Regions from separate parts of the Elongatibacter sediminis genome, predicted to be linked through region 2. Evidence: predicted binding sites of a transcription regulator. Region 2 holds the regulator's gene; the other holds the start of a gene.
The links. The regulator sigma-54, encoded in region 2, starts transcription at its own class of promoters, with help from an activator protein. The targets are predictions, from matches to a motif close to TGGCANGNTNCNTGCTT.

Region 1: a site for sigma-54 is predicted at 3,202-3,218, ahead of glnA (glutamate--ammonia ligase). Genes of this name have one in related genera too.

What each region holds. Positions count from the first base shown of each region.
Region 1 covers NZ_JAZHOG010000015.1:62,154-69,666, forward strand. Annotated here, with positions in the region: gene V3330_RS18240 (two-component system sensor histidine kinase NtrB) at 1-1,041, opposite strand, end outside; gene V3330_RS18245 (DUF4124 domain-containing protein) at 1,038-1,631, opposite strand; gene glnA (glutamate--ammonia ligase) at 1,737-3,146, opposite strand; gene V3330_RS18255 (undecaprenyl-diphosphate phosphatase) at 3,429-4,226, opposite strand; gene V3330_RS18260 (UDP-N-acetylglucosamine 2-epimerase) at 4,252-5,310, opposite strand; gene V3330_RS18265 (PQQ-dependent sugar dehydrogenase) at 5,363-6,484, opposite strand; gene V3330_RS18270 (tetratricopeptide repeat protein) at 6,631-7,513, shown strand, end outside.
Region 2 covers NZ_JAZHOG010000016.1:65,137-72,649, reverse strand. Annotated here, with positions in the region: gene V3330_RS18655 (KdsC family phosphatase) at 1-446, shown strand, start outside; gene lptC (LPS export ABC transporter periplasmic protein LptC) at 443-1,006, shown strand; gene lptA (lipopolysaccharide transport periplasmic protein LptA) at 993-1,697, shown strand; gene lptB (LPS export ABC transporter ATP-binding protein) at 1,681-2,403, shown strand; gene V3330_RS18635 (RNA polymerase factor sigma-54) at 2,479-3,966, shown strand; gene hpf (ribosome hibernation-promoting factor, HPF/YfiA family) at 4,144-4,467, shown strand; gene ptsN (PTS IIA-like nitrogen regulatory protein PtsN) at 4,513-4,992, shown strand; gene hprK (HPr(Ser) kinase/phosphatase) at 5,141-6,106, shown strand; gene rapZ (RNase adapter RapZ) at 6,094-6,975, shown strand; gene V3330_RS18610 (PTS sugar transporter subunit IIA) at 6,972-7,376, shown strand; gene V3330_RS18605 (HPr family phosphocarrier protein) at 7,373-7,513, shown strand, end outside.

The DNA of each region.
Region 1 (7,513 bases), on a different contig from region 2:
GTCGAGCGGAAGATGAACACTGAAGCGGCTGCCCCGTTTACCCGCCGCACGGGGTTCGTAGCTGATCATGCCGCCGTGCGAGGCGGCAATCTGTTGCGACAGGGCCAGACCCAGCCCGGTGCCGGCGCGCTTGCCGGTGACCATGGGCAGAAACAGCAGATTGCGCAACGATTCGGGCACACCTTCACCATTGTCCATGACGTCCACCCGCAACAGGCTGGCGGCCGTGGTTTGCAGTAACACGCCCCCGTGCTCGATGCGCGTGCGCAAGAGGATCGACGTGGCGCCGGCCTCCCGTGCATTGCGCAGCAAATTCAGGAACACCTGGCGCACTGCGGCGCCGTCGCCGAGGATGGGTGGGATGCTCGGATCGTAATCCCGCTCGCAGCCCAGATCGCCGCCAAACTCGGCATCCAGCAGGTCGATGGCCTCGTCCAACACCCGGTACAGGTCGAACGGCTCACGCCCGAGGCGGGGCTGGCCAAAACTCTGCAGCAATTCTTCGATGCGGTCGGACTCGCGCATGACCAGGCGGGCGAGTTGAGACATTTCAGGGGATTCCAGTTCGGCCGCCAGCATCTGTGCGGCACCGCGGATCCCGCCGAGGGGATTGCGGATTTCGTGGCCGAGATTGCGGCTGAGCAACTCCAGCAGGCCGGTCTGCAATTCACGTTGCTGCAAGCGGATGCGGCGGTTTTCCCATTCCAGGTCGTGCAATTCGAGCAGGCGCCCGCCGTCGGCGTCCGACTTGATGGTGCAGTCGTATTGCCCGCCGGCCAGGGAAATTTCGTGCAGCCTCAGCACGGCATCCGCGGTGGCCGCCTCGTCCAGCGCATCGCGCAATTCAGGCGGCAGGAAAGCCACCTCCCCGAGCACTCGTCCGAGGGCCCTGTCACGACCGGCAGCCATGCACTGTTCGGCGGCCGCGTTCATGAAGACGACTCTGCCGTCCCGGTCGAGTTGCACAATCGCGCTGTCGATCCGGTCCAGCAGCTCCGCGGGGAGCGGCGTGCCGGGAGCGGATAGCGCGGCGCCTCTCACCACGCGCCGCCGGCCGCGGAACCGCCGGGGTTGATCTGCCTGGAACCCTGCCGGACGTAGAACGTCACCGGTGACGAACTCGTGATGCGGCGGCCGCGGGGGTCGAGCAGATCGGCGCGCACCGTGTGGGCGCCCCGGTCCAGCGTCATGGCGACCATGGTCTGGCGGGTTTCGGGCTGTGGCTCGTCATCCAGGTACAGGCGCACCTGCATGTCGGCCATCAAAGGATTGGCAGTGCTCCAGCCGATCACCACCTGGTTGGCGGTACCCCAGAAGGTTTCTTCCGGCGCCGGCCGGGTAATGGCGAAATCGCGGTACATGCGCCGCAGTTCACGCGGGGTAAGCTCGGAATCACCGGCCCCGGCCGTCTCTTCGGTGGCACCGGGAAGGGGTTCGGCCGGCTCGGTTTCGACCACCGAGAGCTCGGGTAAATCCATGGGCTCACTGCCGTTGACGGGCGGTTTGTCGGTGTAGGTGACGTTACCGTCCGCGTCGACGATCTTGTAGACCTGGGCGTGGGCCGCGCCGGCCAGCAGCACAACCAGGGCGGCAGCCAGTACCGCGGTCAATGATCGGGCGTTCGTGAACATGAGCATTCTCCTCCTTGCAACCAGCGCAGCGACCGCCCCGCGTTCCTGCGGGGCGGTACTTCGGCCGGGGCTGGCGGGAGTGCCCGCGTCATGCGCGCCCCGGGATCAGATCGAGTAATACAGCTCGAACTCGACCGGGTGGGTACTCATCCGGAAACGGGTGACTTCGTCCATCTTCAGGGCGATGTAGCCGTCGATCATGTCATCACTGAAGACACCACCGGCCTTGAGAAATTCCCGATCGGAATCCAGCGCGGCCAGGGCCTGATCCAGTCCGGAACACACCGTGGGGATGGCTTTCGCCTCTTCCGGCGGAAGGTCGTACAGATCCTTGTCCATAGGAGAGCCCGGGTCGAGCTTGTTCTTGATGCCGTCGAGGCCGGCCATCATCATCGCCGCGAAGGTCAGGTAACCGCTGCCCACCGGGTCGCCGAACCGGACTTCGATGCGGCTGGCCTTGGGGTTGCCCACGAACGGAATGCGAATCGACGCCGAACGGTTGCGCGCCGAATAGGCCAGCATGACCGGGGCTTCGAAGCCCGGCACCAGCCGCTTGTAGCTGTTGGTGGAGGCATTGGCGAACGCATTGATCGCCTTGGCGTGCTTGAAGATGCCGCCGATGTAGTGCAGCGCGGTCTCCGACAGTCCGCCGTAGCCGTCACCCATGAACAGGTTGGTTCCGTCCTTGGCCAGCGACTGGTGAACGTGCATGCCCGACCCGTTGTCCCCCACCAGCGGTTTGGGCATGAAGGTCGCGGTCTGGCCGTTGGCGTGGGCCACGTTGTGCACCACGTACTTGAGCATCAGGAGCTCGTCGGCCTTTTGGGTCAGGGTTGCAAAGCGGGTGCCGATCTCGCACTGGCCGGCCGTGCCGACCTCGTGGTGATGCACTTCGACCCGCTGGCCCAGCTTTTCCAGTATGCGGCACATTTCCGAGCGCAGGTTGTGCAACGAATCCACCGGCGGCACGGGGAAGTAACCTCCCTTGACCCCGGGACGATGGCCGATGTTGCCGCCTTCGTACTCGGTTTCGGTGTTCCAGGCGCCTTCCTGCGAATCCACCCGGTAAGAACAGCCGTGAATGTCATTGTCGAAGCGCACATCGTCAAACACGAAGAATTCCGGCTCGGGACCGAACAAGGCGGTGTCCGCGATTCCAGTGGAAGCCAGGTAAGCCTCGGCGCGCTTGGCCAGCGAACGGGGACAGCGGCTGTAGCCTTCCATCGTGTGGGGCTCGAGCACATCACAGCGCACGATCAGGGTTTTGTGAGCGGAGAATGGATCCTGCAGGGCCGAATCCGCGTCGGGCATCAGCACCATGTCGGATTCGTTGATGCCTTTCCAGCCGGAGATGGACGATCCGTCGAACATCTTGCCTTCCTCGAAAAGGTCGTCATCCACGGCGCTGACGGGCAGGCTGACGTGCTGTTCCTTACCGCGCGTGTCGCAGAATCGCAGGTCGACGAATTCGTAATCTTTGTCTTTCAGGGTTTTCAGTAATTTTTCAGCACTCATGGATCGGATCCTCGGAATGTGTCAAAACGGGTTCGGGTAAAGGTCCAGGGATAATATGCATAAGCCGTGCCAACTTAGGGCAAGAGGTGCTTTTTCAGTGCACACGAAGATCCGAACATTTAATGGCTTTTGGCTGCATTTTAGAAGCAATTAGAGGTGAATCTATATGACGCCCCATATGAGTGCCCGATGCCAGAGCCGACTTGCACAAGTTTGGTGCAACCAGCATAGCATAATGCACCAATATAGTGCGCGCAATCCGAATCGGTGCACCAACAGGGGTCAGATCACCAACCAGAGCAGGACGGCACCCAGGCACAGCCGGTAGATGACGAAGGGCACCAGGCCCACCCGGCGCAACAGCGCCAGGAACGCGGCGATGCACACCCAGCCGGCCAGTGCTGCGAAGCCGACGGCCAGCCCAAAGCCCGACCAGTCGATCGGTGCCTGGTGAGCAGCCACCTTGAGCGCGCCGTAAGCACCCGCGGCAGCAATGATGGGAATGGCCAGCAGGAAGGAGAAGCGCGCCGCCGCCTCCGGCCCGAAACCCAGATAGCGGCCAGCGGTAATGGTCACTCCGGAGCGCGAGACGCCCGGCACCAGAGCCAGAGCCTGAGCCAGGCCGATGACCACCGCGGCGCGCCAATCCACGTCGCGCACCTCGCGGCTCGTCGCGCCAACCCGGTCGGCCCACCACAACACACCACCGAATAACAGGGTGGTGACGGCAATGACCCGTACGTCACGCAGATAAAACTCCACCAGGTCATGGGCCAGGGCGCCGGCGGCCAGCGCCGGCACGCTGGCGATCGCCAGCCAACCAACCAGCGCCCGGTTGGCCCGGCCCGCCTCATCGGTCACCGGGCGCAGCACAGCCGCCAGCATCGCCGCCAGTTCGCGCCGGAAGTAAAACAGCACGGCCAGCAAGGTGCCCAGGTGCGTGGCCACGTCGAACACCAGCCCCTGGTCCGGCCAGCCGAACACCCGGCTGCCGAGAATCAGGTGCGCCGAACTGGATACCGGCAGAAATTCGGTCAGCCCCTGAATCAGGGCGAGCACGACGATGTGTAGCAAAGGCATGGCGGTCGGGTTCCGTGCGACGCGATCAACGCGTCGGAAAGAGTCGGTAGTATCGCAGGGCCCGGCGCATCTTCCAGTGCCGGATCCGGTTGCGCGGCTTGGGCCGCAGATGACCCAGGCCGGATTCCACCAGGCGATCGGTGGCCTCGATCACGCGTTCGCTGCTGCGCCCGTCGGTCCAGGGATGGGTCTCCCGGGCATGTTCGGCGACCGCCCGCATCACCTCGGGCGGCCGCTGCAGCGCACGCGCCAGCGCAGGCCCCACCGCGGACGGTTCGCGTACGTCGATCATGTACGGACGGGGCGACAGGTTGCGATACGTCACCACCGGTTTCTGCAGCAGCGCGAACTCCGAAATGATCGACGAGGTATCGCACAGCATCACGTCGGCATCCAGCAACAATTGTAAGGTGTCGTGGCCGTCCACCACCCGCAGGCGATCGCCGGAAAGCGCCCGGTAACGATCGGTCACCGCAGCCGGCATTTTGGGATGAAACTGGATCCGCCACTGCCAGTCGCGCTCAGCGACCAGCCGGGCCACCGTATCGAACAGGCGCGGGGCCGCCGCCAGCCGGGGCGAGAAGGTGGACGCGAAATAGATGACCGGCCCCGCGGAGGCATTACGCCGCAAACTGCCGTCGAACAACGGATCCAGCTTGGGCCAGCCGCATTCAGCCACTTCGAAATAACCGGCCTCGTCCGCCATCTGCCGCCAACGGGTCGTGGTATTGGGGCCATGAGTGATGTAGAGGTCGAACAGGCCGCGCTCGATAAAGGAATAAATCACACCGTCCTTTTTGCGGCGTTTTTCCGAGATCAATCCGTGGGTCACCATGACCTTGATCCCCGGGATGAAGCCGGGCACGAAATTCCCCGGCACCATCACGGCGCACGGCGACCAGGCGATCGCTTCACGTACGTGGTCGAACACCCGCTCGCCAGCCTCGAAACCACCACGGTCGAAGGCGTCCCCCACGGGCAGCCAGGCGACCTCATCTCCGCGGGAGCGCAGTACGTTCTGGATCGGCCGCAAAATACCGTAACAGTAATTCTGTTCGACGTAGAACAGGTATCGACGCGGCATCCGATCAGTCAAGTTCCCTGCCCCGGACTAGTTTCGCTCTACGCGGGTGGCTTCATTCGCCGGCATAGCGAATCCGGTAGATCGCGTTGGCCGCGTCGTCACTGACCAGCAGGCTGCCGTCGGGCAGCATCAGAAGATCATTCGGCCGCCCCCACTCCTGTTCGCCCTGCAACCAGCCCGAGGCGAATACATCGGCGCCGCTGATGGAGCCGTCTTCGGCCACGTAGGCCTGAACGATGTCGTAGCCGAGCTTGGCACTGCGGTTCCAGGAACCGTGACGGGCGATAAACAGGTTGCCACGGTACTCCGCGGGAAACTGCTCGCCACTGTAAAAGGTCAGACCCAGCGCAGCGACGTGCGGCCCCAGCTTCGCAGCCGGCGCCGTGAACTCGGCGCAGTTCCGGCCCGCGCCGAACTCCGGGTCGGCGACGTCACCCTGGTGACAGTACGGATACCCGAAATGCATGCCTTTTCGTGGCGCGTGATTCAACTCGTCGGACGGCAGGTTGTCTTCCAGCAGATCACGGCCGTTGTCGGTGAAATAGAGTTCGCCGGATTCCGGGCGGAACGCCAGACCGACGCTGTTGCGCACGCCGCGCGCCCACACTTCCATGCCACTGCCATCGGGGCGGATGCGCCGGATCTCGGCGAAGTCCGTCTCATCACAGATATTGCACGGCGCGCCGACGGGAACGTACAGCCAGCCATCGGGCCCGAAGCGAAGGTACTTCCAGCCGTGATGGGTCTTGTCCGGAAACGCATCGGACACCACCACCGGTTCGGGTGGGTCATCGAGCGAGGACTCGATATCGTCGTAGCGCAGGATTCGATCCAGGGCTCCGACGAACAAGGCGCCATCGCGGAATTCCAGCCCGGTCGGCATAACCAGATCCTCATCGATCAGAACCACGCGCTCGGCGAATCCATCGTTGTCGGTATCGGACACCGCGTGAACCTTGCCGGCTTTTCGCGACCCCGCGAACACGGTGCCGCCGGGTCCGCGGACCAGTTGCCTCGCGTTCTCCACCCCGCTTGCGTACAGCTCGATCACGAACCCCTCGGGCAGGGAGATTTCGGCAAGGTGTTGCTCGACGGTGGCGTTCGCCGACAAGCCGGCCGGCGACAACGCGAGGAACGCGGGCAACGCGGCCAGCCGGAGCAGAATGTTTCGCATCGTTGATCACCTCGATTTACGCAAGGCGCCATGATGCCATATCGATACGGAAAATCTCGCGATTAAGCGATTTTAGGTAAGATGTCCGTGCGCGGAACCGGCTTGGCGATTCCGCGCCGTCCTTTGGGCCGGGGGGCTGAACGCGGATGTCGTTGTTCGAGGAACTGAAACGCCGGAACGTGTTCCGCGTGGGCATCGCCTATGCGGTGACGGCATGGTTGATCCTGCAGGTCGCCGATATCGTCCTCGACAACACCCCCGCGCCCGACTGGGTCATGCACGTCATCATGCTGTTGCTTGCCATCGGTCTTCCGGTGGCGGTGCTGTTCGCCTGGGCCTTCGAAATGACCCCGGAAGGGATCAAGAAAGAGAAAGACGTGGACCGGTCGAAGTCCATCACCGGCGAGACCCGACGCAAACTCGATGTCGCCATTATCGGTGTGCTGACCGTCGCCCTGGCCTGGTTCGCCTGGGACAAGTTCGGTGGGACGCACGCGCCGGAAGCCGCCGTCGACCCGGCAACGAGGCAGGCAGGCAGCGCGCAACCGGCAGAAGGTGATCCCGCCGCCGATCCGGCGATGGACGAACTGCCGGAAAAATCCATCGCCGTTCTGCCCTTCGTCAACATGAGCAACGACCCGGAACAGGAGTTCTTCTCGGACGGCATCTCCGAGGAACTGCTCAATGTGCTGGCCAAATTTCCCGGCGTCCGTGTCGCCGCGCGCACGTCGTCCTTCCAGTTCAAGGGCCGCAACCAGGACATCGGTGAGATCGCCCGCCTGCTGAAAGTCCGCCACGTGCTCGAGGGCAGCGTGCGCAAGGCCGGCACCCAACTGCGCATCACCGCGCAGTTGATCCGGGCCGATACCGGCTACCACCTGTGGTCGGAGACCTACGACCGCGAACTCGACGACGTGTTTGCGATCCAGGACGAGATCTCGGCCGCGATTGGCGAGGCGCTGCGAGTGGAACTGGCACTGGGAACGGATCACGAGGCCGACCTGCCGCGGGTCGCCGAATCCGCCAATA
Region 2 (7,513 bases):
ACTACGACGCTGCGGGCGGCGAATCCAAGGCATTCTCCACCCGCGACGGATTCGGTCTCAAAGCGGTCCGCCGGTTCGGCATCGAACTCGCCCTGATCACCGGCCGGACCTCGGCGATGGTCGAACGGCGGGCGCGCGAACTGGCGATTGAAAGCGTGTTCCAGGGCAGCGACGACAAGCTCGAGGTTCTGAATCGACTGCTGGGCGAGACCGGGCTGGATTCCGAATCGGTGTGCTATGCCGGCGATGACTGGCCGGACCTTCCGGTGCTGGCCCGGGTGGGTCTCGCCGTCACCGCCGCCGACGCGCATCCCGAGGTCCGGCGCCGGGTTCACTGGGTTACCCGCGCCAAGGGTGGCCACGGCGCCGTGCGTGAAATCTGTGACCTGCTGCTGCACGCACAGGGACACGACCAGAACCTGCTGTCGGAATTGCTGGACCGGTGATACGGCGCAGCACCCTGCGCGGCGTCCTGGCCCTGTCGGCCCTCGCTGCACTGACCTGGCTGGCGGCGCGGGACCGCTCGCAGCCCGAAAGCGCGCCGATCGAAGACCTCGACCCCCGCCTCAACTATGCACTGTGGGATTTCAGCGCGACCCTGCTCGACAGAACGGGTAAGCAGAATCTGCGGATCGACGCGCCCATGCTGCGCAACAACGCCAGAAGCCAGGTCGGAACCATCGAGAACCCGCGCATTCGAATTCAGCAGCAGGCGGATGAGTGGTACATTACCGCGGACTCGGCCGTGGTGACGGCCGACCGCGAATACGTTTCGCTGGTCGGCACTGTCGATCTGCGCCGTGAGAACCGGCGGACCCGGGAAGTCCTGGAAATCCGCACGCGCGATGTGCTCCTGAACGTCGACCCGCGAACGGCCAGCACCGAATCCGCCGTCACCCTGATCCAGGAAGGCGATCGGGTCGATGCCATCGGAATGAAACTGGACATGAAAACAAACAGTTACGAACTTCTGAACGAGGTACGCGCCCGTTATGCGACTCCCTGAATTTCCGCAAGGCGCGTCCGCGTGTGCCGCGCCGGCGCGCGCCGGGCAGCGATGTGCCGCCCTGCTGCTTATCGCCCTGCTCAGTCTGAGCGGAACGCTTTTTGCGCTCGAGAGCGACCGCCAGCAACCGCTGCTGGTGGACGCCGACTCCACCGACGGAACCCTCGGAGACGGCACCGCGATACTGCGCGGTAATGTGGAAATCCGGCAGGGAACCCTGCTGGTGCGGGCCAACGTCGCCGAGGTGGAGAAGGCCGATGGCCGGGTGCGGCGGGTGCTGCTGACCGGTGAACCCGTGCTGCTCCAGCAGGAAATCGAGAACGAAGGACTGGTCCGGGCAACGGCCCGGAAAATTTCCTACCGGGTGGCCAGTGGCATCATCACCCTGACGGGCGCAGCCGATGTTCACCACCCGCAATACCAGGTCAGCGGAGAAGAGCTGGTCTACGACATGAACCAACAGCACTTTTCCGGCAGTGGCGACGAGAGCAACGGAAGAGTTCGGATCGAACTGGCGCCCGAGCTCGTGCCGGACGGTCTGGATGCGTCTTCCGCCCCGGCCGTTGAAGCCGGCCCCGAAAGCGATGCCGGATCGGAAACCGAAGGGGAAACCGAAGGAGAAACCGCGCCGGATACCGATTCGAAATCCGGAAGCGCGGCAACGACGGGGGCGAATAGTGCTTCGCACTGAGCGCCTGCGCAAAACCTACGGCAACCGCGAGGTGGTTCGCGACGTCTCGATGAGCGTCAAACCCGGCCGTGTCGTTGGCCTGCTCGGACCCAACGGCGCCGGTAAAACCACCTGCTTCTACATGATCGTCGGCCTGATACCGGCCGATGGCGGCTCGATCTTCGTCGATGACGTGGACATCACCCATGAACCCGTCAACGTCCGGGCCGGCCTGGGCGTTGGTTACCTGCCCCAGGATGCGTCGATATTCCGCAAACTCACGGTGGCGGACAACATTCGCGCCATCCTCGAAATTCGTGGCGACCTCGATCGGAACGGGCGGGAGGAGACCCTCGGCCTGTTGATGGAAGACCTGGGAATCTCTCACCTGGCCGACCAGATGGGCGTCAGTCTGTCGGGCGGCGAGCGGCGCCGGGTGGAAATTGCCCGCGCGCTCGCAGCGCGCCCGCGTTTCATCCTGCTGGACGAACCGTTCGCCGGCGTCGACCCGATTTCCGTGGGCGAAATCCAGCGTATCGTGCAGCACCTCACGGAACTGGGAATCGGTGTTCTGATCACCGATCACAACGTGCGCGAAACCCTGGGCATCTGCGATTTCGCCTACATTCTGGCGGACGGACATGTACTCGCGTCCGGCGAACCGACGGACATCCTGGCCAACGATCGCGTGCGCGATGTCTATCTGGGCAAGGAATTTACGCTCTGATCGCTGCGCGGCGCCCCACAGGGTGTACACTGGAGTTACGGTGGAAAGGATGAGGGTCGTCACCGCCCCGGAGTCATGGCAGACCAATCCCTACAACTCAGGCTCACCCAGAAGCTTGCGCTGGCGCCGCAACTGCAACAGGCCATTCGCCTGCTGCAGTTGAACCGGATCGAACTGCGCGAGTACATCCAGGAGGCCATCGAGTCCAACCCGCTGCTCGAACGCGGCGAAGGCGAAGGCGACGGCGACAGCGCCCAGTCCGAATCCGAGGCAAGCGCCGCAGAGAGCGAAGACTACGGCGAAACCGCAGAGCCGGGCCTGGAGGAATGGGACGACGGCTTTTCCATCGATGAGCCGTGGATGACCGGCAGCAGTGGCGGCGACGCCTTCTCGGGCGACTCGCAGATCGCCGACGACACCACCGGATCCCTCAGGGAACACCTGCTCTGGCAGATCAATCTCAGCCACTTCAGTGACAAAGACGCGGCCATCGCCACCGCCATCGTGTTCGGTCTCGATGAAGAAGGCTTTCTCGAAGACAGCATCGAGGACATCCGGTCCAGCCTGGCCCCCGAGATTCTGACCGAGGAAGACGAGGTGCTGGCCGTGCTGCATCGCGTGCAGCGCATGGAACCGGTCGGCGTCGCCAGCCGCGGACCCGGCGAGTGCATCCGGGTGCAGCTGGCGGCCATGCCGGGCGACACGCCGGGCCGCGAACTGGGCACCCGCATCGCACGGGACTACCTGGATCTGGTGGCCGATCACGACCTGGATGGCCTGCGCAAAGCCACCGGTGCCAGCGAAGAACGGCTGGTGCAGGCACTGCAGCTGATCCAGTCGCTGGACCCACGGCCCGGCACCCGGTTCGACAATCGCCAGGACGAATACCTGGTGCCGGATGTCTACGTCACCCGTGTCGACGACGAATGGCGTGTGACCCTGAACCCGGAAAACGACCCCGGTCTGCGGCTGAACCGTTACTACATCGACCTGTTGCGTAAATCCGGCGGCAAGGATGCCGATTACCTCAAGGGCCGGCTGCAGGAAGCCCGCTGGCTGATGTCCAGCCTGGAAATGCGTAATCGCACCCTGATGAACGTCGCCCAGACGATCGTGGAAATGCAACAGGACTTTCTGGACGTCGGCGAGATCGCCATGCGCCCGCTGGTGTTGCGCGAAGTCGCCGAGGAAGTCGGCGTTCACGAATCCACGGTATCGCGGGCCACGACTCGCAAATACATGCTTACGCCACGCGGGATTTACGAACTCAAGTATTTTTTCTCCAGCCACGTTCAAACCGTGAATGGCGGCGCGATCAGCGCCACCGCGGTCAAGGCCAGGCTGCAGATGCTGCTCGAACACGAACCGCAGGACCGGCCGCTTAGCGATCAGGATCTTTCCGTACTGTTGCGCGAGGCCGGCGTGCGCGTGGCTCGACGCACGGTCGCCAAATACCGGGAGTCACTGGGCATCGGTTCGAGCACCGAGCGCCGGCGCGAATACCGCCGGCAAGCAGCGCTGAAGCGCCAGGCCGAGGCCGAAGCGCGACTGGACTACCGATAATGACCAGCCCCCCTAGGAAAGCCCCCCCACGGGGTATAGAATCAGGACAACGATGAATCATTCCTGCCCCATGGACGAAAGCAAGCTTCGCGGCATCCGCGCAACGGCAGCACCATCCCGTTCCCCTGAACCGCGCTCCGCTTGAATCCGCACCGGAAGACCCCCAAGGAGTAAATCATGCAGGTAAACGTCACCGGACATCACGTGGAAGTGACTCCCGCGCTTCGCGCCTACGTCACAGAGAAGATGCAACGCATTTCACGCCATTTCGACCATGTTATTTCGATCCACGTCGTCCTCAATGTCGAAAAGCACGTCCAACTGGCGGAAGCCACCCTGCACGCTGCCGGCAAGTCCTTGTTCGCCAACTCGTCCGACGACGACATGTACGCGGCCATCGACGGCCTGGTCGACAAACTCGACAAGCAGGTCCGCCGGTACAAGGACAAGCTCACCGATCACCAGGTGTCGCGGGACGAACGCGCCGCTTCGCTCGGCTGACCGCGAACCCGACCGCCCCCGGCCAACCCCGAACGTTTTACCGTCATGCTGATCAGTGACCTGCTGAGCCCCGAGAGTATCCGCTGTGATGTGCACAGCAGTTCGAAGAAGCGCCTGCTGGAAATCATCAGCGAGGAACTGGCGCGTGACAGCGACGATCTGAGCGCTCGCGAAATCTTCGAAAGCCTGTGTGCCCGCGAACGGCTGGGCAGCACGGGCCTGGGACACGGCGTGGCCATCCCGCACGGCCGAATCAAGGGTAACCGGCCGATCCGGGCCTCGTTCATTCGCCTGAAGAAGCCACTGCCGTTCGACTCCATCGACGGCGAACCCGTGGACCTGTTGTTTGCGATGACAGTGCCCGAGAACTGCGGAGAGGATCACCTGAAGCTGCTGGCCCACGTGGCGGAACTGTTCAGTGATCGCGAACTGCTGCAGGCACTGCGCGACGCGGAAAACCCCTCCGCCATGCTGCAGTTGCTTTCCGACCCGTCGTCCGCCGAACGCGGCACCACCCGGCATTAGCATCTGAACCCGGACGCGGGCTCTCCGGCATGAATCCGTCGGACGGGTGCCAGCTTCGGCCGGACGTGCCGGGCGAAGGTGGATGTTCACTCGAAGCCCTGTATCGAACGCGTGGCATAAGCCTTGCGATCCTGCAATACTGTGCCGCGTGACACGCTCCCTGACAGCCTTGGAATTGTTCGGCGACCTCGAGGAGCGCCTGGCGCTGAAGTGGGTGGGCGAGCCCGCCGGTGAGGATTGGCCGGGTGTCGCTTCCCGCGATCTCAGTGTGCGCCCCGCGCTGGCGGGCTTTCTCAATGTCATCCACCCCAACGCGGTTCAGGTGCTGGGCGTCGAGGAACTTACGTTCATTGACGACCTCGACGAGGTCGGGCGAAAACGGACCGCGAACCTGGTGATGCGGGCCGATCCGCTGGCCATCATCGTCGGCGACGGGCATCCCATGCCCGAAATCATCGTCAATCGTGTCGCGGACCACCCGTGCGTCGCGCTGATGCGGTCCAACCTGCCCGCCTACGAGTTGGTCAACTACCTGCAGCACTACATGTCGCGCTGCCTGGCGAAACGCACCACCTTGCACGGCGTCTTCATGGAAGTGTTCACCATCGGCGTGCACCTCATGGGTGACTCCGGGTGCGGCAAGAGCGAACTGGCCCTGGAACTGCTCACCCGTGGTCATCGGCTGATCGCGGACGACGCCCCCGAATTCACCCAGATCTCTCCCGACATCATCGACGGAACCTGCCCACCCGCGCTGCAGGACTGCCTGGAGGTCCGTGGCCTCGGCGTTCTCAATGTGCGGCAGATGTTCGGCGACGCCACCATCAAACTGAACAAGTTTCTGCGCCTGATCATCAACCTGGAAATTCCGGACAACCCGCAACAGCCGGCCAGCAAGGACCGCCTGCGCGGTGACACCGCCATGGTGCGGGTGCTCGACCTCGACATTCCCAGCATCACCCTGCAGGTTCGGGCCGGACGCAATCTGGCGGTGATGGTCGAAGCGGCGGTGCGCGACTTCATGTTGCGCATGAAAGGCATCGATGCCTCAGCGGCCTTCATCGAGCGGCACGCCCGCCTGCTGCAACAGGACAACGGGGGATGGTCGGATTGAGCGACGAGACCAGTCAGCAACTCGTTTTGATCACCGGCCTGTCGGGCGGTGGAAAAACCACGGCACTGCACGCCCTGGAGGATCTGGGTTATTACTGCGTGGACAATCTTCCCGCCGCCCTGCTACCGGACTTCACCGCGCACATTCGCGGCGACCCACGGCTCTACGGCCGGGTTTCGCTGGGTGTCGACGCCCGCTCGCGCGGACCCAAACTCCAGCGCATACCAGCCTGGATGGACGAGATGGCGGGCGACGGACTGAGTCCACGGCTCCTGTTTCTCACAGCGGATACCCGCACCCTGATCAAGCGGTTCAGCGAAACGCGCCGGCGCCATCCGCTGACCCGTGACCAGCACGCGCTGCCAGCGGCCATCGAACGGGAAAAGCAACTGCTCGAACCGCTGAAGCAGCGAGCCGACTGGGTGCTGGACACCAGTGACATCAACATCCACCAGTTGCGCGGCCAGGTCTGGAAGGCCATCGGCGAATCCGGACAGGGAATGACCGTCGTGCTGGAGTCTTTCGCGTTCAAGAAAGGCGTGCCACAGGATGTGGATTTCGTGTTCGACGCGCGCCATCTGCCTAATCCCTACTGGCTGGACGAACTGCGCGGGCTGAAAGGCACCGACGATGCCGTCGCCGAGTGGCTGGAGCGGGACTCGGTCGTGCATGAACTGTACGAAGACATTCGCGCATTTCTCGAGCGCTGGCTGCCGCGCGTGTCCCGCAGCCAGCGCAGTTACGTCACGGTGGGTATCGGCTGTACCGGGGGCCGCCATCGCTCGGTCTACCTGGTGGAGCGACTGGCCACCGAACTGCGCGAACGGTTCAGTCCGGTGGTCCTGCATCATCGGGATCTGGCGGCATGAACGCAATGGCCGCAAAAACCGGACTGGTCGTCATCACGCACGGTCAAATCGGACACGCCCTGATCGAAGCCGCCGAGTTCATCCTCGATCAGCCGTTGGGCGAGATCGGATGTCTCTCTTTTCGACAAACCGACGGAGGCTGCACCAGCGAAACCGAAATCCTCGCCGCCATCGATGCCGCGGACCAGGGCAGTGGCGTCCTGGTGCTCGCCGATATCGGCGGCGCCAGCCCATGCAACGCTGTCAACCGGCTGCTGCCCGACGACCGCACGGCGTTGGTCACCGGTGTGAATCTGGCCATGCTGATTCGTGCCTGGAACTACCGCAGCCGCCCCCCTGCCCAACTGGCGCGCATGGCGGCACTGGGAGCCGTGCGCGACATCACGTCACAGGAACCATGAACGAACGGCAACTGACTATTGTGAATCGTCTGGGTTTGCACGCTCGCGCAGCCAGCAAGCTGGTTAATTGCGCTTCGGCCTTCGCCGCGGAGGTTTGGCTGCGGCGCGGTGAACGCGAAGTCAACGGAAAATCCATC